One region of the Jeotgalibacillus haloalkalitolerans genome, then DNA from elsewhere that is predicted to be linked to it. Evidence: riboswitches for the same ligand, from Rfam matches in the RefSeq annotation. Region 1 holds a riboswitch; each other region holds the start of a gene.
What was found. A riboswitch is a leader RNA that binds a small molecule or an ion and turns the genes downstream of it on or off. The one in region 1 is predicted to bind S-adenosylmethionine.

Region 1 (5,279 bases):
GAATTAATTTACTATTTCTGTCTCCTTCTTCATCTGTGTTTTCATCAAGTCCGCCAATAATCACACGGTTGTCCTGCGTTGTCCGTAAATATAAATAGGGGCGGGCGGTTTCCCACAGAAGTGTACGATTGTACCAGGCGGACAGGTCATCTACCGGTTTAGTAGTGACCGTGAATGTACTTTCAAAAGAAGCTTTCTTCTCATTTTTGATATCCAAGCCCTCATACCCCGCGGCAAAGATCACGCGACGCGCCTCAATGGCATAGCCGTTCTTGGTCGTCACAATCATATGGCCGCTTTCCTGATCGAAGTGCTGTCCGTTCATTTCAGTATGTTCATATACACGAACCCCTTGAGCGACCGCCTCCTCGAAAAGCGCATGCGTATAGGTGAACGGATTAATTTCCCCGTCATTGTAAGAATAAATCGCAGCTTCCCGGCTGAAAGGATACTTCGCTTCAATCTCATCTTTTTCTAAAAAAGTCACTTCACAGTCATGCTGCTTTAAATATTTATATTCCTTCCTCAGCTTGTCCACGTCTTCGGGACAGCTGGCGGAATAAAGGGTATCTCTTCTGGTGAATTCGCAGTCGATTGAACTGCTTTTTGAGGCTGCTTCTATCTCATTAATCGCCTCTTTTAACAGCTGCAGATGTCTCGCAATATACTCTTCTCCAAAGGTATTGACCAGGCGCGTGAACATCTTCTCCCCGGAATACTGAAGGAGGGCTGTATTTGTTGCAGTGCTGCCGCTTGCGATCCTTGACTTTTCGATGACTACAGTATCCAGGTCATGATCAGCCAGATAATATGCGCACTGTGCACCCGAGCTGCCACCACCAACAATCAGCACATCACAGGACAGATCTGTTTCCAATAGCGGATAAGCCGGAGCATCTGGAAAGGTGGTCGGCCAGTAATAGGTACCGGTTTGACGTTTCATGTGAATCCTCCCAAAAATAGAATAGATAAGGTTATCATGCCCGGATTTCTGCCGGATATGCTGAGCATCTGCAATAGCGTGGGAAAAATTCAGGAGCTTTTGGCTGAGTTTTATTTAAATATTCGCTTTGTTAAAGTTCATTGTTGTTTCTGCACAGCTGTTGATTGGAGTGAAAGGGGGCGACTCCTGTGGCAGGAAGGGACAGGTGAGACGATCACGGCGAAGCCTGATGGCTCAGCGCCCGGCCACGGAAAGCGTCCCCCTGGAGCGGAAATCAACAGCCAACTTTAACTAAGTGTAAATGTTAATAAAATGTTATAATTAGGATATATATTCATTTTTAAGGATGCTTCCTTGTGAAATCAGCCTCTGGCCAAGCCTCTTTCAAATGCGGCTAAATGATTCAAAGAAGCATTACGCAGCTGAGTAAAAACGAATCTTACATCATTCGGGATGTTAAATGATAAGAACCTGTCGTACATCGCAATATTATCGATTTCCCATTGAACACCTGATGCGAATGCAGCCTTCACACTTTCAGGCGTTGTGATAAAATTTTGGGATTCATCCACTGGTAATGGGACCTGGTATCGCTCGAACAGTGGCAGTAACGCTATGATATGTCTCATTTCAGCCGCCCGGATCTGTACAAACGTTCTGATGTCACCAAAGGTTCCAATGATGTTATTGTATCTTGCCTGCGCCAGATACTCATCCTGAAGGGCATAAGTGAGCATTTGAGGCAGGGATAATGAAGCTGCATTTAATGCCCCGATCGCGCCATAGTTTTCAAATTGTCTATACATATGTGTCACCTTCTTTTTAATGTTAAGTTATTCTATTCGTAGTCGTGAAGCTGGTGTGTAAAATCAGGGTTTCTGAAGAAGAAAGTGACAGTTCGACGCGATGGACATGTACATAAAAAATAGAGGACTCAGTGAATGTTTAGAGTAAGCAATTAAATTTTTTTTTTTGTGAAAAAGCAAAAGTTAAACAGTGCTGATATAAAAGAAATGAAAACGTATTCCTAATTCAGTAAATGTGAGAGTAAATAGCAAAATGTTGAAAAAATTGTTTGACAGCAGGCCGGTTGTCCAATACGATCGTACATATCAAAAAACTTAATAACTTATCCAGAGAGACTGAGGGACAGGCCCTGTGACGTCCAGCAACCATCATGTTATGAGAGGTGCTAATTCCTGCAGAATGTTGTCATTCTGAGAGATAAGAAGCAGATTAAAACCTCTTTCTTATTGGAAGTGGTTTTTTTTGTGTTTATCAGGCTGACATATCAATTAAATTCACACTACATACATAAAAGGAGCGTACATCATGAAAAGACAACCTTTATTTTTATCACTATTTTTACTGACTGGGGCCGTTGCTTTAAGCGGCTGTTCTTCAGATGAAACAACGGCGGCAAACGGCGATGAGGTCATTATCGTCGGGACGCAGAATGATTATCCGCCATTTGCATTTGCAAATGACAACAATGAGCTGACAGGCTATGACGTTGATGTGGTGAAGGCCATCGATGAAAAGCTGGATGGCTATACGTTTGAGTTCACGGCGGTTCCGTGGGACAGTATGTTTCTTTCGCTTGAATCGAATAAAATTCAGGCGGTTGCCGATCAGATAGCCAAAACACCTGAGCGTGAGGAGAAGTATTTATTTACAGATGAATCCTACTTTGCAGCTGAAACGGTGATTGCTGTAAAGGAAGGCAGAGAGGATATTCAGACGATTGAGGACCTTGAAGGGAAGAAGGTGGGTGCGCTTGCGGGTGATTCCTATACATTGCTGCTTGAAGAGTATAACGAGACAGCGGATACTCCGATAGAGTTAACGTACAGTGAAAGCGGAACGCCTGCTGAGGTGTTACAGGACGTGCAGAATGAACGCGTGGATGCTTATGTGAATGACCCGATTATGATGAATAAAGTGCTTGAGAAAAATGAGCTGGGCGTTGAGATCGTCGGGCAGTCTCTTGTGAATGATCAGATGGGCATTGTGCTGAAGCACGGTGAAAAGGGCGAGGAGCTGAAGGCGTTAATTGACCCGATTCTCAAGCAGCTGAAGCAGGACGGAACATTAGCTGAACTGTCACGGAAATGGACAGGCGGAGAATACATTCCTGAATAAGCGTCCGGAGGGTAAGAGAGAATGGAAAATTTACTGGATATCAGCTTTATCATAGAGAGCTATCCCGCGATCCTGTCGCGTCTGCCGATTACGATTGGCATCGCTGTGGGCTCGATGGTGATCAGCCTGATCATCGGGCTTGTGACGGCATTAATTAAAATCTATAAGGTGCCTGTACTGAGCGTGATTACGTCAATCTACGTCTCATTTATCAGGGGAACGCCTCTACTCGTACAGATCTATCTTGTGTTTTACGGGATACCGAAAGTAATTTATTATCTGCAGATTGAATACGGCGTGCTTTTATCAGCAGATGTGAACAGTATATCGCCTGAAGTCTATGCGTTGCTGGCGTTTTCAATTAACCTTGGGGCTTATCTGTCTGAGACGATCCGGTCTGCGATTGAGTCAGTGGACCGCGGTCAGTTTGAAGCGGCAAAAGCAATCGGGATGAGCCCGGTGCAGATGATGACGAAAATCATTTTCCCGCAGGCTTTAACCGTCGCGATCCCGAACCTTGGAAACATGTTCATCAGCACCATCAAGGATACGTCCCTTGTATTCATTATTGGTGTCGTGGACGTGATGGGGCAGGCAAAAATTCTCGGCTCACGCGGGCTGGCGTTTTTTGAGGTGTATATCGCTGTGTCAATTGTCTACTGGATTCTCTGTATCGTTGTAGAGCGGCTGCTGGTCAGACTCGAAAAGCGGGCCCGCAGATATGAAAGAGGGATTGCGTGATGATTAAACTTGAAAATATTCATAAGTATTATGACAGCCAGCATGTGCTGAAGGGGATTGACCTGGACATCCGTGAAGGAGAAGTCGTATCGATTTTAGGACCGAGTGGGTCTGGGAAATCAACGCTGTTAAGATGCATCAACTTTCTTGAGCAGCCAACTACCGGAACCGTTGAGCTTGCTGGTAAAAAAGTAGACGCTGAGTCGGCAGGGAGGTCAGATATCCTGGCTTTAAGAACGGCAACCGGCATGGTTTTTCAGCAGTACAACCTGTTTAAAAACCTGACTGTACTGCAAAACGTAATGGTCGGCTTAACAAGCGTGAAGCAGCTGAAGAAGGAGCAGGCGAAAGAGACAAGTCTTGAGATTCTTGAAAAGGTCGGTCTATCCAACCGGCTCGATCATTATCCGGCGCAGCTCTCCGGTGGTCAGCAGCAGCGGGTCGGCATTGCCCGTGCGATGGCACTTAACCCGAAAGTCCTGTTGTTTGATGAACCAACGTCCTCTCTGGACCCTGAGCTTGTGGACGGTGTGCTGGCAACGATTAAGAGCGTGGCTGAAGAAGGAAAAACGATGCTCATTGTGACGCACGAGCTTCAGTTTGCGCGTGAAATCTCAGACAGGGTGATCTTCATGGAGGACGGGCTGATTGTAGAAGAAGGAACACCTGATCAGCTGTTTAACCATGCGAAAAAGGAAAGAACGAAGCAATTTTTAAAGCGGTCAAAGCGTTCTGAACAGCAGGAAGACAGAAAGGATGATTTGGCGTGAACCCGATTGAAAATATATTGAATGACTATCCCATCATCATTCTTGATGGCGCACTCGCAACTGAGCTTGAGGGCTATGGATGCGACCTGAACGACCAGCTATGGTCAGCAAAAATTCTGCTGGAAAATCCGGAGCTGATTAAAAAGGTTCACCTTGATTATTTTGAGGCAGGCGCTGACTGTGCGATCACTGCCAGCTATCAGGCAACCATTGAAGGGTATCAGCAAAGAGGACTGTCTGAGAAAGAAGCAGTCAGCCTGATCACGAAATCAGTCCAGCTTGCAGCAGAAGCCCGCGATGAATTCTGGGCTGGGCAGCCGGGTCGTCCAAAGCCTTTAGTCGCAGCCTCAGTCGGTCCATATGGCGCTTTTCTTTCAGACGGATCTGAATACCGCGGAGATTACGCTGCAGGCTTTGATGAACTGGTTGCCTTTCACAAAGGAAGGATCAAAGTGTTAGTTGAAGCAGGAACGGATCTGTTAGCGTGCGAAACGATTCCGTGCCTTGAGGAAGCGAAAGCCATTGTGGAAGTGTTGAGCGAATTCCCTGAAGTGACTGCATGGATCAGCTTCAGCGCAAAGGACCTAATACATAACAGCAATGGTGAAAAAATCGCTGACTGTGCAGAGTGGCTGAATGAGCAGGAGCAGGTGGCTGCAGTCGGCATTAACTGCTCAGCACCT
Region 2 (5,279 bases), on a different contig from region 1:
TGCATTTATATAAAACAATTTTCACTTAAAAAATCATTTCTTTAATAGTGTTAATTATACAAATACTAGAGTATAGGTATAATGTTTCACTAATTTGTGCTAACATGTACTGGTGTTAAAATACATAAATTAGAATTATGTGGGGGTTTACTTAAATATGAAAAAATTCAGCTACCTTTTATTATTAATTTCAATGCTTGCTTTGGCAGCTTGTTCATCAGAAGAAGATACAAGTAACGGTTCTGGTACAGCAGAGGATTCAAAGGAAAACAAAGAGGAACAATCTGTGGAAGTGGACAAGGGGTTACTAAATGTAGAACTGACACTTCCAGCTTCAATGTTTGAAGGTCAAGATATTGACCAGCTTATCGCTGAGGCAAAAGAAGATGGTGCAAAAGATGTAACGAAAAATGATGACGGTTCTTTAACCTATAAAATGTCTAAATCAGATCATAAGGAAATGATGCAGGAAATCGAAGCTGGTATGGAAGAGTCACTGAATGAGCTCATTACAGGTGAAGATTTTGTTTCGATCAAAGATATATCTCATAATGACTCTTTTGACGAATTTACTGTAACTGTTGAGAAGGAAGCTTTTGAAAATAGCTTTGATGGATTTGGTATTTTGACTTTAGGAATGACAGGAATGATTTATCAGGTGTATGACGGAGAGGACATTGACTCAGCCAAAGTTACGGTTTCTATTGTAGACGAAGCTACTGGGGAAGAATTTGATAAGTATGTTTATCCTGATGATATGGAAGATATCGAAGGCTAATTATAGTCAGATGTTAGTCTGGACATTATCAAATCAATTGAAATAAACAAAACGACCTTGAAAAGTGCAATGCTTTTCAAGGTCGTTTTAAATGTTAACGATCTGCAGTAAATATATCTTGGGTACGGAGACTTCCTTTGCGTAAAAACATAGAAGTCCATAGCCGACTTGTAATTAGTGGATATGTGACATAAATCAAAGAGCAAGCATAAGCATTGCTTTTAATTCGCTATCTCTAAGCCTCCACACTAACCCGCGTAGACCGGTCATTATACAGATCCACATCTAACTCATTCGTCACCTTACTCGTCAACACCCCGGCAGTCATACTGCCACTCACATTCACAGCGGTTCTTCCCATATCAATCAATGGTTCAATGGAAATCAACAGACCCGCTAAGCCGATCGGAAGGTTCAGGGCTGACAGGACAAGGATTGCAGCAAAGGTTGCGCCGCCTCCAACGCCTGCAACACCAAAGGAACTGATTGCCACAACGGCGATGACCGTTAATATAAACGACGGTGTTAGAGGATTGATTCCGACGGTTGGCGCAATCATGATCGCGAGCATGGCAGGATAAACACCTGCACAGCCGTTTTGCCCGATAGATAATCCAAATGAGCCGGCAAAATTAGCCGTCCCATCTTTTACACCTAAATTCTGCTGAGTCCGGATGTTCATCGGCAGAGCACCGGCACTTGTGCGCGTTGTAAACGCAAAAGCGAGAACAGGAAATGCTTTTTTGACAAACGTAACTGGGTTTAGGCCTGAGATTGTCAGCAGGATCAAGTGAATAATAAAGACCACACCGAGTGCAACGTACGAAGCAATCACAAATTTGCCGAGATTGACTATGGCATCAAAGTTTGTTGTGGCGACCGTTCTCGCCATGACCGCAAGCACACCATAAGGCGTTAATCTTAAAATTAATGTCACAACGCGCATGACGATCGCATAAAGAGAGTCGACAATCTTAGAAAATAATTCTGCCTGTTCCGGCTGTTTTCTTCTGACACCAAGGAACGCCAGACCAAGAAAAGCTGCGAAAATGACAACTGAAATCGTGGAAGTCGGGCGTGCACCTGTGAAGTCCAGGAAAACATTTGACGGAACTAAAGCAAGGATTTGCTGCGGAAATGTTACATCCTCTACTGTGCCATACGTTTCTTCTAATGAAGCAGCGCGTCCTGTTTCCGCTTCACCCTGTTCGATTTGAATCGCTTCAAGGTTAAAACCAGCAGTAGTTGCAATCCCGACAGCAGCTGCAATCGCAGTCGTTCCAACCAAAATCCCGATAATGAGTGCGCTGATTTTTCCGATATTCTTTGTTAAAGTCAGCTTCGTAAAAGCCGCAAGAATTGAAATGAAAACCAGCGGGATCGCGATCATCTGTAACAGCCTGATGTAAGAACCGCCAATCAAATTAAACCAATCAGCCGTCGTCGTAATAACGGCAGAATCGGATGGATAGATCCATTGCAATGCAAATCCAAGGATAATCCCGAATGCCAAACCAAGTAAAACCCTTTTCGAAAATGATACGTGCTTCTTTTTAAGAACGTAAAGAAAAATAATGAGAGCAGCTAACACGAATAAATTGACACTAACTAAAAAAATGTCCACAAAACTTCCTCCTCTAAATGAATTTTAAACATAAAAAACTTCCAGTCAGAAAAATAAACTGGAAGAAAAAACATCAATCCAGTCTTATCTATCAAGAAACACTTGCTGGAATTGGCACAGTACTGATGAGTCAGTCTGCTGCCGAGGTGTCATTGGGCCAGTCCCTCAACCTCTCTTGATAAGACGATTTATTGAGTTTATGAAGTATCCCGATAAAAATACTTGGTTTTTATATTAGCGAAACGCAGATGGACTGTCAATATTTATTTTTTCTGTCAAAGAATGCTGTTTGTGAAGTTGGGAAGGGGATACGTACACTGGTTTATATTCGTTTGAGGGCTGAAGTTCGAATTCCTTAGAAATAAGAAGGTGGAGGTATCACAAGTATATTCATCAATTTATTTTGTAGAACTGTAAATTGTAACGCCAGTTAGATAACTCTCGCATCATTTAACGTAATGATGCAGGAGTTATCTCTGTCACTTGAAACATATTTCAATTTGCTACTCTGTTTGATGAAGTAGCATTCATTCTTTTTTTCTGATCTTTACGCTCTAAAAATACTGGTAAGACATTCAGGATGATCGAAATAATTGTTAATACCCACAGTGCCCATTGAAAATTAACGACTTCCCTGACAGCTGACCAGTCTTCTCTTGCTACCTGCCCCGCTACAAAGCTGATCTCTGCACAAAGTGTGAGTGCTGTAAATGATAAGCCTGCAGCCATTGCGAGCTTATAATCCTTTCCTGCAGAAAACAAATAAATATTAATTAGTGTTGCTGCGATTGCAATAAAACCTAATATGATCCACATAACATTTCCCCCATAGATTTCTACTATTAAAATTTTCACTGGCAGGCGCATGATAAAAAACCTGTAAATAGTAAAAATAATTAATATTACCTTATCATAAATTCAATAACTGGAAGCAAATTTCCCAAAATGTATAATTTCTAAATAGAATTCAAAAAAAGCAGCAAAAAGATACTCGGTTGTATCCTTTTGCTGCCTCGCTCAAGTCCAAAGACCCTTAACGTTTAGTCCTCGTTTTTTAAACCCTGTCAAACTCAGATACAGATATAGGCGTGATTGGATCCAGACATACGATACCGCAGAAACAATTCAAGTCTACTGTCAGGCAGATGCCAGTTGCCTGCAGGTTTCTGATGCTGTCTCCAGGGAAGAAATCGCATATTGTTTTTGCTTTTCCATTTTCTTTTTCTTTTACTGATGCTGCAGGCGCACCCCCTCCCATCGGAACTGGAAGTAGTAATTCCAGCTGGACGCAGCACTTATCTTTTTCTCTGTCTTTATCTTTATCCACAAACTTTTTTGCCCGGAAGATAGGTGTTTCAACACACTTTAAAGCGGTCATTCCAGATCCGCCAACAGGTGATTTGTATACGCCACTTCCGATAAACGGTTTGCAATCTCCCTTGCAGTAAAGTGCGAAGGGAATAGTAGTAGGACCATTTCCATTCCCATTAGTCCCGATTGGTGATAGCAGTTTTCTGATTGCCTGGTCACATCCTGTTACACAGCACCCATTATTGTTAGCAGCTACCTCGTCCTGAATTCTCACAATCTCGTGAACAATACCACAGACACATGAATCTTTTTTTTCGCAACACATTTAAATCTCTCCTTTTCATAGTTGTTGTTGCATTAATATGTATATGAAAAGGAGTGACTTAATGCCTGTACAATAGCCTGATAGAAAAAAATAGACGAAATGATTTTAGAGTTTTATAGGAAAGGTGAAGGTGTATTGCCGGGCAAGTGTTCTTAAAATATATAAAGTTTTAATTTATGTAATGCTAGATTCTAAGGTATTAAAATTCTATAGATTTTCCACTAAATTAAGCCCTGCACCGTTTCAATCTCCTGGCTGGTGACAGAATCCCTCCCATTATTTAGTTGACTCCAATACCAAATCCGTTATACTAAAACCATACATACCGACCGGTTAGTTAGTAAAACAAAAGGGGATGGAAGTATGGATTTTTCTTATTCTGCTAAGGTGAAAGATCTTGAGAAAAAGCTCACTTCATTTATGGAGGAGCATGTGTATCCGAATGAAACGGTGTATGAGCGGCAGGTAAATGAAGGGGACAGCCGCTGGAGTAAGGTGCCGCCAATCATGGAAGAGCTGAAGGAGAAGGCAAAGGCTGAGGGGCTGTGGAATTTGTTTTTGCCTGAGAGTGAGTACGGGGCTGGCCTCAGCAATGTAGAGTACGCGCCGCTTTGTGAGATCATGGGGCGTTCGATGATTGGGCCAGAAGTGTTTAATTGTAATGCACCGGATACCGGGAACATGGAAGTGTTGGTGCGGTACGGAACAGAGGAGCAGAAGGAGAAGTGGCTGAAGCCGTTACTTGCCGGTGAGATCCGCTCGTGCTTTTCGATGACCGAGCCTGATGTAGCTTCATCTGATGCGACAAATATTGAAGCGCGGATTGAGCGGGACGGTGATGAGTATGTGATTAACGGCCGAAAGTGGTGGTCGTCGGGTGCCGGGGATCCAAGGTGCAAGATTGGCATTGTGATGGGGAAGACGGATCCCGGTGCTGATAAGTATGAGCAGCAGTCGATGATTCTCGTGCCGCTTGATACGCCGGGTGTGACGATTGAGCGGATGCTGCCGGTGTTTGGCTATGATCATGCGCCGCATGGCCACGGGGAGATTACGTTTGAAAATGTCAGAGTGCCTGCAGAGAATATGATTTTAGGTGAGGGAAAAGGATTTGCAATTGCGCAGGGACGGCTTGGACCGGGAAGAATTCATCATTGTATGAGGCTGATCGGTGCAGCGGAACGTGCGCTTGAGGAGTTATGTAAGCGTGTTGTGGACCGTCAAGCGTTTGACAAACCGCT
Region 3 (5,279 bases), on a different contig from region 1:
GAAGGATTATCTTGCACATCCGAGAACGATTCTGATTTCAAGTCACCACCTTGATGAAATTGATGAATTGATTGAAGATCTGCTGCTGATTGATGGGGGACGTTCGGTTCTGCATCTCCCGATCGAAGAAGTAAAAGAGTATGCGATGGCTGTCACCGGCCCGACTGTTCAGGTTAAAAGCTGGTCAGATCAGCAGGAAGTGATTGCCCGTCTTGAAGAAAAAAGCGGATTCTCAACAGTGGTTGTGAAAAATCATTTTACTGCGGCTGAGAAAGCAGCTGCGCGTGATCTTAGATTTTCGCCGGTGTCTGCGAGTGATTTGTGTGTGTATATGACGAGAAGAAATACAGGGGGGATTGATGATGTCTTTAGCAACAGTCAGCACGGGTGATGTGATCCGGCAGCAAGTGATTTATAAATGGTATTCCTATACGTATCTGCTGCGCAGTCTTGTTCTTCTGCAGGTGATCGGGATTATATTCTCTGCGATTGGATCTGGAGGAATGGCGACGACTAATGATTTGTTTTCGATTGAAGTGTCAACCTACTCGACGAATACTGTTTTTGCTTTCACGATATTCTGGATGTTCGTTACGCCGGCTATGCTCACTGCTAAAAACTATTTGTATGAAGATTTCTCATTTGTTACAAACCGTTTCATTTCTCAGGTTTCCAATGCAATTCTGTTTGCTTCTGTTGTCTTGATTGCTGCCATTTTTACTGTATTGAGCAGCTATCTGATTTATCTCATTATGTTATTGGTACGTCCGGCAGAGTATTTTCCCGGGCTTTCAACGGTAGGGTCACCCGGGGAACTGTTCATTGCAGGTGCCGGTATGTTCGGGTATTACTTAATGGCTGTTGCGCTTGGGTATCTGTTTGGAACATTATTGAAGATCAGTAAGCTGTTTTTTGCACTGATCCCGGCAATCATATTTGTTCCGAACATCCTGCAAAACTACGTTCTATTTGAATTCGCTCATCTCTTTTATGTTCAGGAAAGCTCACTGCTGATTTTTCTGGTAAAAGCACTTTTTACTGCAGTCATATTGTATGGTCTGGCAGTAGCGCTGACCAATAATAGTGAGGTGAGAGAAATATGATGTTCCTTGTTCAAATACTTCCAATCGCACTCGTTTTACTGATTTTCACACTCTTTTGGAGAAGAAGAGAGCAGCAATTAAAGCCCAAAAAACAAAGAATATTTACTGGGAAGCTGTTGCGTACCCGACTGATCTATATCATCTATTCCGGCGTTCTCTTGGTTGCTATGGCTGCATATTATATTTTACCGGTATCAGCTGATGACACGAATGCCATGTCAGAAGCGGAACCATCAGACTATTACTTTGACCTGTATGGACCCGCTCAGCAAAACAGGTTTGATGATATTGCGCCTGAATTTCTGGTGGAACAAAAGCAGTATGATTTTTCAATGGACCGGCTGATTATTCCTGCGCCAGGTTATGGGTCGTCTTATGGAGATGTGCTAATTGCTGTTACAAAAGATGAAGAGGTTGACCGTGAAATTCTGATTGACATTTATGAAACACCTGTCGTATTAAATGGTTATGACATTACGGAAACCATCAAAAGAGCAGAAGTGTCAATTGCCGCTGGTACAGTGAATGTAGAAAACTCATTTCACACCAACAGGCTTCAGTTCAATCAGTTTAATCCACCGGTTGCCGCACAGCAATTCATGAAAGGGGAGCGTGCGGACCTGGCTTCAGGCTTAAATTATTCGAGTGGCATGAGTGTCATCCATCTGCGGGTTCCGGCACACATAGAAATTCAGTCCGATCCAGAAGCAGAGGTAATAGAATTCAAAGCCCAATAAAATAAATATTCAGAAAAAGGTTGACTTCCTTTTTCAGACTCTTTATAATCCTCAACAAGAGCAAACACAACATGTACTTACAACTTTATAACTCTTATCCAGAGTGGCGGAGGGACTAGGCCCTGCGATGCCCGGCAACCAACGTATCAAATCCTGATACGGAAAGGTGCTAATTCCTACAGACCCTGAAAAGGTCTGAAAGATAAGAGGAGGATATATAACCCTCTTCTTATGAAGGGGGTTTTTGTTTTCCCCTTTCACCTTCATCCAGTTACAACTTCACTGTAAAAAAATCCATCAACTCACTAAAGGAGAGATTCATTCATGACCAACAATCAGCCGCAATACAATATTGAGACGCTATTACTTCACGGTGCAACAGAATCAGATCCGACTACGAATTCAAGAGCAATCCCGATCTATCAGACAACGTCTTACACGTTTGACAGCGCTGAGCATGCGCAGAATTTATTCTCACTTGCTGAAGAAGGAAATATCTATACACGAATCGGAAACCCGACAGTCGCTGCTTTTGAAAATAGAATCGCGCTGTTAGAAGGCGGAGTCGGTGCTGTGGCAACAGCTTCCGGCATGGCGGCAATCACTTATGCAGTACTGAACCTTGCAGGCGCAGGAGATGAAATTGTCGCTGCTGCAAATCTTTATGGCGGCACTTACAACCTTTTCGCCCAGACGTTGCCGAGATACGGTGTGAATGTAAAATTTGTTGACGGGACAGACCCGGAGAACTTCAGAAAAGCGATCGGTCCGAAAACGAAGGCTGTCTTTGCAGAAGTGATTGGAAACCCGAGTCTGCATGTACTTGATACAGAAGGAGTGGCAAAAGTCGCTCATGAAGAAGGCGTTCCGCTGATTGTTGACAGCACATTTGCAACGCCTTATCTGAACAAACCGATTGAACACGGGGCAGACATCGTTGTCCATTCAGCAACGAAATGGATCGGTGGACACGGCACAACGATTGGCGGTGTCGTTGTAGATGCAGGAACATTCAATTATGATAACGGACGCTTCCCGGATTTTACAACGCCTGACCCAAGCTATAACGGATTACGCTTTGTGGATCTTGAAGCAGCGGCATTTATCGCAAAGCTGCGGGTGAATCTGCTGCGTGATACAGGCGCATGCCTCAGCCCTCAAAATGCATTTTATTTATTGCAGGGACTTGAGACGCTGCATCTGAGAGTGGAGCGTCACGTGGAAAACGCGCTGAAAGTCGCTGAGTATCTGGATCAGCATCCTTCAGTTGACTGGGTGCAGTATCCGGGTCTTGAAAGCCACTCATCATATGAGGCGGCGAAAAAGTATCTGCCTAAAGGAGCCGGATCAATTATTGTATTTGGCATTAAGGGTGGACGCGAGGCAGGCAGAAAAGTGATTGATCATACGCAGCTCTGGTCACATGTTGCTAACGTTGGGGATGCGAAATCACTCATCATTCACCCGGCTTCAACAACACACGCACAGCTGACAGCTGCAGATCTTGAGGCAGCCGGCGTAAAGGAAGAGCAAATCAGATTATCAGTCGGTATTGAATCTGTTGAAGATTTAATTAACGATTTAAATCAGGCGATTGAAAAAGCGGCAGTACCAGCGCATTCGTAAGGGAGGAACCACCATGGGAGAGACATTAACTGAGAAGGTCATGCATCGTGAAGGGACAGTTAACATCGGTTCTTTGACACTTGAATCCGGAAAAGTGATAGATGATGTCTCTCTCCGCTATGAGCGGTCAGGAGATCCGTCATTACCTGTGATCCTGATCTGTCACGCGTTAACCGGGACGCACCAGTCAGTCGGAACGGAGCAGGATCCGGGCTGGTGGCGTGGATTTGCCGGTGAACATGCTTACATTGACTTAACAAAGTTTCAGGTGATTACATTTAACGTTCTTGGCGGCTGCAGCGGTTCTACAGGTCCAGATTCACTTAATCAAAACGGTGAAAAGTACCGCACAGCCTTTCCATTTATCACGGTAAAAGATATGGTGAACGCCCAGTATCACGCCTGTCTGAAGCTTGGAATCACAAGCCTGCACGGTGTCATAGGCGGGTCACTCGGCGGTATGCAGACACTTGAATGGTGCATCAGCTATCCTGATTTTATGGGAAAAGCAGTGCTCCTTGCAGCGACGCCATCATTAAGTGATTACGGGATAGCTTTCAACCGGATCGGAATTCATGCGATTGAAAATGACCCGGCCTGGAACAACGGCTTGTATGAAAATGCCTCTGACGTAAAAGGGTTTGAGGTTGCCAGAATGGTCGGTCTTGTCACTTACAGAAGTCCCTACCTGTTTACAGGCAGATTCAACAGAGAAGAAAAAGAAGTGGAAGAAAAGCAGCCATTTTATCAGGTGGAATCCTATTTAAAATACCAGGGTGAAAAAATCACGAAACGGTTTGACCCGAACAGCTATTTGACACTTTTATATGCGATGAATCATCACGATATCAGCAGGTATCACGGCAGTATTCAGGAAGCAGCCGGGAAGATTAAGTCAAAGCTGCTTGGCATTGGATTTAAGGGGGATCTGCTATACCCGCCGAACGTAATTGAACAGTTTATCAGCTATGTACCTGAAGCTGACTTTCATGAAGTCGATACAGATTTTGGTCATGACGGCTTCCTCGTTGAATTTGAAAAATGGGGGGAGCTCGTCAAATATCATTTTGAAACTGGACAGTAAAAGCTGTCCGTTTCTTTTAAACATAATTCTGAGTAAACAGGGAGGAATATAAATGAATAAATTAAGTGCACTTATCTTATCATCAGCGGCAATCGGGGTCCTCGCTGGATGCTCAGCAAACGCCAGTTCAGATGAACAGCCGGAAAAAATTACGCTTGATTATGCTTATTATTCACCAACGAGCCTTGTACTGAAAGAGCAGGGACTGGTAGAAGAAGCACTGAAGGATGAAGGAATTGAAGTGGAGTGGGTACTCAGTCAGGGAAGTAATAAGGCACTGGAGTTTCTTAATTCCAGAAGTGTTGATTTTGGGTCCACTGCAGGAGCGGCAGCCCTGATCGCAAAATCAAACGGCTCTCCGGTGGAATCCGTTTACTTATACGCAAAGCCGGAGTGGACTGCACTTGTTGCAGCTGAAGGATCAGATATTCAGTCAGTGGAAGACCTGAAAGGAAAAAAAGTCGCCGCAACGCTTGGAACAGACCCTTACATATTCCTCCTTCGTGCACTTGAAGAAGCAGGGGTATCCTCAGATGAAGTGGAAATTGTGAACCTTCAGCATCCGGATGGAGCAAATGCATTATCTTCAGGTCAGGTCGATGCATGGGCCGGACTGGATCCGCATATGGCAAGAGCAGAACTGGATACGAATGCAGAACTGTTTTACCGGAATCCTGACTTTAATACGTATGGAACACTGAATGTCAGATCAGAATTTGCTGAAGATTA
Region 4 (5,279 bases), on a different contig from region 1:
CGGCTTTTTATATTTACGTGGCGGCATTAAAGGAATCGGTATGGTCAGACCATCCCGAATTGCACAGTTCGCTTCTCAGGGGTTTATCGTCTTTGCCCCGTATTACCGGGGAAACAGAGGAGGGGAAGGGAACGAAGATTTTGCCGGAGAAGACCGGATGGATGCGGTAAATGGGAATATCATTTTACGGAATCACCCAGGATTTTCAGGTCATTTACACGTATTCGGCTTTTCAAGAGGGGGCGTCATGGCTTTAATTGCAGGAATTGAAGATGCCGGCATTTCATCAGTCGTGACCTGGAATGGGGTATCAGATATGGTGCTGACCTATCAGGAACGAAAAGATATGAGAAGGATGATGAAGCGTGTGATCGGCGGTTCCCCGGCAAAAGTACCTGAAGCCTACGACTGGCGTACGCCGCTGAATGAAATTGAGAAAATAAACTGCCCTGTGCTGATTATTCACGGGGAGCTGGATGATAATGTTTCACCGGAGCACGCTTATCAGTTGGAACAAAAGCTGAAAGAGCATCATAAAAAGGTGGAGAGCTGGTATTATCCGGATTTTCATCATGCATTTCCACCGCTTGATAACATTGCGACAGTAAAGAAACTCACAGACTGGATGAAAAAACAAAGGAGCTGAATCTCATGGGCATGCCGTTGGAATTAAACACGATGATTGTGACAAAAGGAAGAGAAGAGAGAATTGAAAATAACTTTTTCAAGCTGGTGAAAGATGAGTACAGGCTGTACCCAATGCATATTCCACTGGAAGTGAAAAACTCAATTGCAGGTGAAGTCCGCGGAGTTGCGGAAATCTATAAATTAGAGTGGACCGGTCAGAAGACAACCATTTATTTTGAAATGAAGTCATTGGAGTCTACAAACTAATTATTATTATAATGCGAATTAAATAAAAGATATCATAGTGAAGCGCAGTGAAACGAATAAAAAAAGATGAGACAAAAGTGTCTCATCTTTTTTGAATTATACGACTGGACCACCAAGTTTGGCGATTCGCTCATCCACGCTTGTGAACTTCTTAAAGTTCTCTTTAAATTTCATTGCAAGTTCCATCGCTTTTTCTTCGTATTCACTTTCATTCTTCCATGCAAATCGTGGCTGCAGCACATCATCAGGCACACCAGGTACGTGAAGCGGTGTTTCAAGTCCGAACAGCCCATTCTTAGCTGTTTCAGCGTTTGCCAGTTCACCGTGTAGTGCAGCTCTGACCATGGCTCTTGTGTAGGCAAGCTTCATACGAGAACCAGTGCCATATGCTCCGCCAGTCCATCCTGTATTCACTAGGTATACTTCAGCATCGTGCTCTTCAAGCTTTTTACCGAGCATTTCAGCGTATACTGTCGGCTCAAGTGGCAGGAAAGGAGATCCGAAGCACGTTGAGAACGTTGCTTCCGGTTCAGTAATACCTCTTTCAGTACCTGCAAGCTTAGATGTATAGCCGCTCAGGAAGTGGTACATCGCCTGTTCTTTTGTCAGTTTGGCGATTGGAGGCAATACGCCAAATGCATCAGCAGTCAGGAATACAATCGTATTCGGGTGACCGGCTCTGCTCGGATCCACGATATTTCTCATCGCCTGCAGTGGATAGGCTGCACGTGTATTTTCAGTCAGTGATGAATCATCATAGTCCGCTTCATGTGTTTCAGGGTCAAGTACAACATTTTCAAGTACTGAACCAAAGCGGATTGCATCAAAGATCTGTGGCTCCTTTTCCTGTGAAAGGTTAATACATTTCGCGTAGCATCCGCCTTCAATATTGAATACGCCATTATCAGACCAGCCGTGCTCATCATCCCCAATGAGCTTACGGTCAGCATCTGCAGACAGCGTTGTTTTACCAGTTCCTGAAAGTCCGAAGAACAATGCAACATCGCCTTCAGCACCAACATTTGCAGAACAGTGCATCGGCAGGATATCATTTTGAGGCAGCAGGTAATTCATGACTGAGAATATTGATTTTTTCATCTCACCTGCATATTCAGTTCCGCCAATTAAAATCGTTCTCTGTTCAAACGATACAACGATAAACGTTTCTGAATTCGTTCCATCTGTTTGAGGATCTGCTTTTAATGATGGAGCCGATAAAATTGTAAATGGCGACTCATTTTGGCTGGTCCAGGCTTCACCTTTTTCAGGTCTGATAAACAGCTGGTGAGCAAAAAGGTTATGCCATGCACGCTCATTTACGACACGGATCGGAAGGCGGGAAGCAGCGTCAGCTCCTGCAAATCCTTCAAACACAAATACTTCTTCTTTTTCACCGAGGTGATTCAGCACTTTTGTATATAAACGGTCAAATGAATCCTCAGAGATCGGCTGATTGACTTTACCCCAGTCAATTTTGTCGCGCACAGAAGGCTCATCTACAATAAATTTATCTTTAGGTGAGCGGCCTGTATAAGTTCCGGTTTCTGCTTTCACAGCACCGGTAGAAGTTAATGTACCTTCTTCTCTCATTAATACTTTTTCCACTAATTGAGGTACAGAAAGGTTTTTATTCACGCGTTCGCTCATTAATAGTTCTTTTAATTCTGAAGTGTTTCGGATTGTTGTCATGTTATCTCCCACCTTTTCAGTAAGTCATTCACCTTTGTTCGAAATTAGTATAACACATTCAAATTAATAGTCTATACTAATTGGTGATTTCGTTAAAAATTCTTAAATTGTTTGGATTTAGAATTTTGGCGTCTGATCTCCGTTTCAGGCGGACGCTTTCCGGACGGTTGTTGCTGAGCCTCCTCGCCTACGGCTGCGGGGTCTCAGCTTCCAACTAATCGTCCCGGAGTCGCCGCCTTCCACTGCGATCAACGCTGCTGATACTAAGATACATTTATGTAGAAACTAACTTATTATCTATAATTGTATATTATGATTGACATTGGACATGCATTTCCGTATGATAGTTTTTTGAACGGATACTCTTATCCCGAGCTGGTGGAGGGACAGGCCCTATGAAACCCAGCAACCTGCTCTGCAAAAAAGCATGATGCTTTTGCGGTCCAACAATTTAGAGCGAAGGTGCTAACCTGGAGCAAGACTTTTGTCTTGAACGATAAGAGTGAAAGGCGAACTGATTATGAACCTTTCCTCAAACATGTAATTGGGGAGAGGTTTCTTTTATTTTTAGCCGAAACTTGGATGATCTGGTAGGTTAACGTTCGATCTCTAAGGGTAATGAGTACCGTCGACTATTTGCTTCACAAGGAGGAGACTTATATGTCTGTTAAACGTCGTTTATTTACATCCGAGTCCGTAACTGAGGGACATCCGGATAAAATCTGTGATCAGATTTCTGATTCAATTCTTGATGCAATTCTGAAGGATGATCCGAATGCCCGCGTGGCGTGCGAAACTTCTGTTACAACCGGACTTGTTCTGGTAGCGGGAGAAATCTCAACTTCTACTTATGTAGATATCCCTAAGATCGTGCGTGAGACGATCAAGGAAATCGGTTATACACGTGCTAAATACGGTTTTGATGCGGATACTTGTGCAGTATTAACTTCTATTGATGAGCAGTCACCTGACATCGCTGCAGGAGTTGACCGTGCGCTTGAAGACCGTGAAAGCCAAATGACTGACGCTGAAATCGAATCAATCGGTGCCGGCGACCAGGGGCTTATGTTCGGTTATGCAAATAACGAAACAGCTGAATTGATGCCACTGCCAATTTCACTTGCACATAAACTGTCACGCCGTCTGACTGAAGTACGTAAAGAAGATATCCTTCCTTACCTTCGTCCTGATGGTAAGACACAGGTAACAGTTGAATATGATGAAAATGACAAGCCGGTTCGCGTAGATACAATTGTTATTTCAACACAGCACCACCCGGAAGTCAGTCTTGAGCGTATTCAGCGTAACCTGAAGGAGCACGTGATCAATCACGTGGTACCGGCAGAATTAATTGATGAAGAGACTAAATACTTCATCAACCCGACTGGACGCTTTGTAATCGGCGGACCTCAGGGAGATGCTGGTCTGACTGGCCGTAAGATCATCGTAGATACTTACGGTGGATATGCACGCCACGGCGGCGGTGCATTCTCAGGTAAGGATGCAACTAAAGTTGACCGTTCAGGTGCTTATGCTGCACGTTATGTTGCAAAGAACATTGTTGCAGCAGGCCTTGCTGATAAATGTGAAGTACAGCTTGCATACGCAATCGGCGTAGCGCAGCCTGTATCAATTTCTGTTAACACGTTCGGTACCGGTAAAGTGGAAGAGGATACACTGGTTGAGCTGATCCGTAATCACTTTGACCTTCGTCCTGCAGGCATTATTAAAATGCTTGACCTTCGCCGCCCGATCTACAAGCAGACAGCTGCTTACGGACACTTCGGCCGTAATGATCTTGACCTTCCATGGGAAAGAACAGACAAAGCAGATGCGCTGAAGAAAGACGCTAACGTATAATATTAATAACAACCGTCCGGAATATATCTTTTGTGATATATTCCGGATTTTTTGTTGATTGGGCATAGGTCAAATTTCACTTTTCTAAGAACAAGGCGTGATATTCTTTGAACCACCCCGTTTTTTCTCCGAACACCTCCTGTTATTCTTTGAACACCGGCATGTAATCTCCGAACATCGACAATCATTCTCCGAACCTCCCCTCACGAACCACACCCCAGAATAAGTGTTCGCCATCTCACCCGTCCCATGATATGATAAGAACACAAATCCCCGATTGATGCTTCGGACCAATACTAGGAGGAATTCCTTTGTTTACAGTCATTCTCGCAGAAAAACCTTCACAGGCAAAAAGCTATGCAGATGCTTTTCACACATCCAGAAAAACAGATGGCTATTTTCATATTGAAGATCCATTGTTCCCGGGCGGAGCGGCTATTACATGGGGATTCGGTCATTTAGTTTCATTAGAGGAACCTCAGAAGTACAAGCCTGAGTGGAAGCGGTGGAAGCTTGATACGCTGCCGATGATTCCGGAAGAATTTAAGTTTACAGTGCCATACGCAAAGCGTGCACAATTCAATATTGTCAAAGGACTTCTCAGAAAAGCAGATCAGATTGTTGTAGCGACTGACAGTGACAGAGAAGGGGAGAATATTGCAAGGTCCATTATTGAGCAGGCAGGAATGATGCATAAGCCGACAAAGCGTTTATGGATTAACTCGCTTGAAAAAGATGTGATCAGAAAAGGGTTTCAGGAGCTGCGTAATGGTGAAGATTATCTTTCACTATATGATGAAGCGCAGACGAGACAGGTCAGTGACTGGCTGGTCGGA

Region 2: linked by a shared signal. The riboswitch ahead of UFB30_RS10265 (L-cystine transporter) and the one ahead of UFB30_RS00415 (transporter substrate-binding domain-containing protein) in region 1 are both predicted to bind S-adenosylmethionine.
Region 3: linked by a shared signal. The riboswitch ahead of UFB30_RS13505 (O-acetylhomoserine aminocarboxypropyltransferase/cysteine synthase family protein) and the one ahead of UFB30_RS00415 (transporter substrate-binding domain-containing protein) in region 1 are both predicted to bind S-adenosylmethionine.
Region 4: linked by a shared signal. The riboswitch ahead of metK (methionine adenosyltransferase) and the one ahead of UFB30_RS00415 (transporter substrate-binding domain-containing protein) in region 1 are both predicted to bind S-adenosylmethionine.

Annotation. Positions count from the first base shown of each region.
Region 1 is NZ_JAXQNN010000001.1:81,855-87,133, forward strand. Features, by position in the region: gene UFB30_RS00405 (NAD(P)/FAD-dependent oxidoreductase) at 1-943, opposite strand, end outside; partial or broken gene UFB30_RS00410 (ferritin family protein) at 1,306-1,743, opposite strand; SAM riboswitch class I at 2,070-2,174, shown strand; gene UFB30_RS00415 (transporter substrate-binding domain-containing protein) at 2,276-3,085, shown strand; gene UFB30_RS00420 (amino acid ABC transporter permease) at 3,107-3,826, shown strand; gene UFB30_RS00425 (amino acid ABC transporter ATP-binding protein) at 3,826-4,596, shown strand; gene mmuM (homocysteine S-methyltransferase) at 4,593-5,279, shown strand, end outside.
Region 2 is NZ_JAXQNN010000003.1:47,259-52,537, forward strand. Features, by position in the region: gene UFB30_RS10260 (hypothetical protein) at 158-778, shown strand; gene UFB30_RS10265 (L-cystine transporter) at 1,014-2,402, opposite strand; SAM riboswitch class I at 2,484-2,587, opposite strand; gene UFB30_RS10270 (hypothetical protein) at 2,898-3,218, opposite strand; gene UFB30_RS10275 (CotY/CotZ family spore coat protein) at 3,457-4,038, opposite strand; gene UFB30_RS10280 (acyl-CoA dehydrogenase) at 4,402-5,279, shown strand, end outside.
Region 3 is NZ_JAXQNN010000005.1:105,054-110,332, reverse strand. Features, by position in the region: gene UFB30_RS13520 (ABC transporter ATP-binding protein) at 1-391, shown strand, start outside; gene UFB30_RS13515 (hypothetical protein) at 363-1,103, shown strand; gene UFB30_RS13510 (hypothetical protein) at 1,100-1,840, shown strand; SAM riboswitch class I at 1,932-2,049, shown strand; gene UFB30_RS13505 (O-acetylhomoserine aminocarboxypropyltransferase/cysteine synthase family protein) at 2,165-3,466, shown strand; gene metX (homoserine O-acetyltransferase MetX) at 3,480-4,550, shown strand; gene UFB30_RS13495 (aliphatic sulfonate ABC transporter substrate-binding protein) at 4,603-5,279, shown strand, end outside.
Region 4 is NZ_JAXQNN010000002.1:963,954-969,232, reverse strand. Features, by position in the region: gene UFB30_RS09885 (alpha/beta hydrolase family protein) at 1-646, shown strand, start outside; gene UFB30_RS09880 (DUF2584 family protein) at 652-894, shown strand; gene pckA (phosphoenolpyruvate carboxykinase (ATP)) at 991-2,583, opposite strand; SAM riboswitch class I at 2,946-3,086, shown strand; gene metK (methionine adenosyltransferase) at 3,244-4,443, shown strand; gene UFB30_RS09865 (type IA DNA topoisomerase) at 4,755-5,279, shown strand, end outside.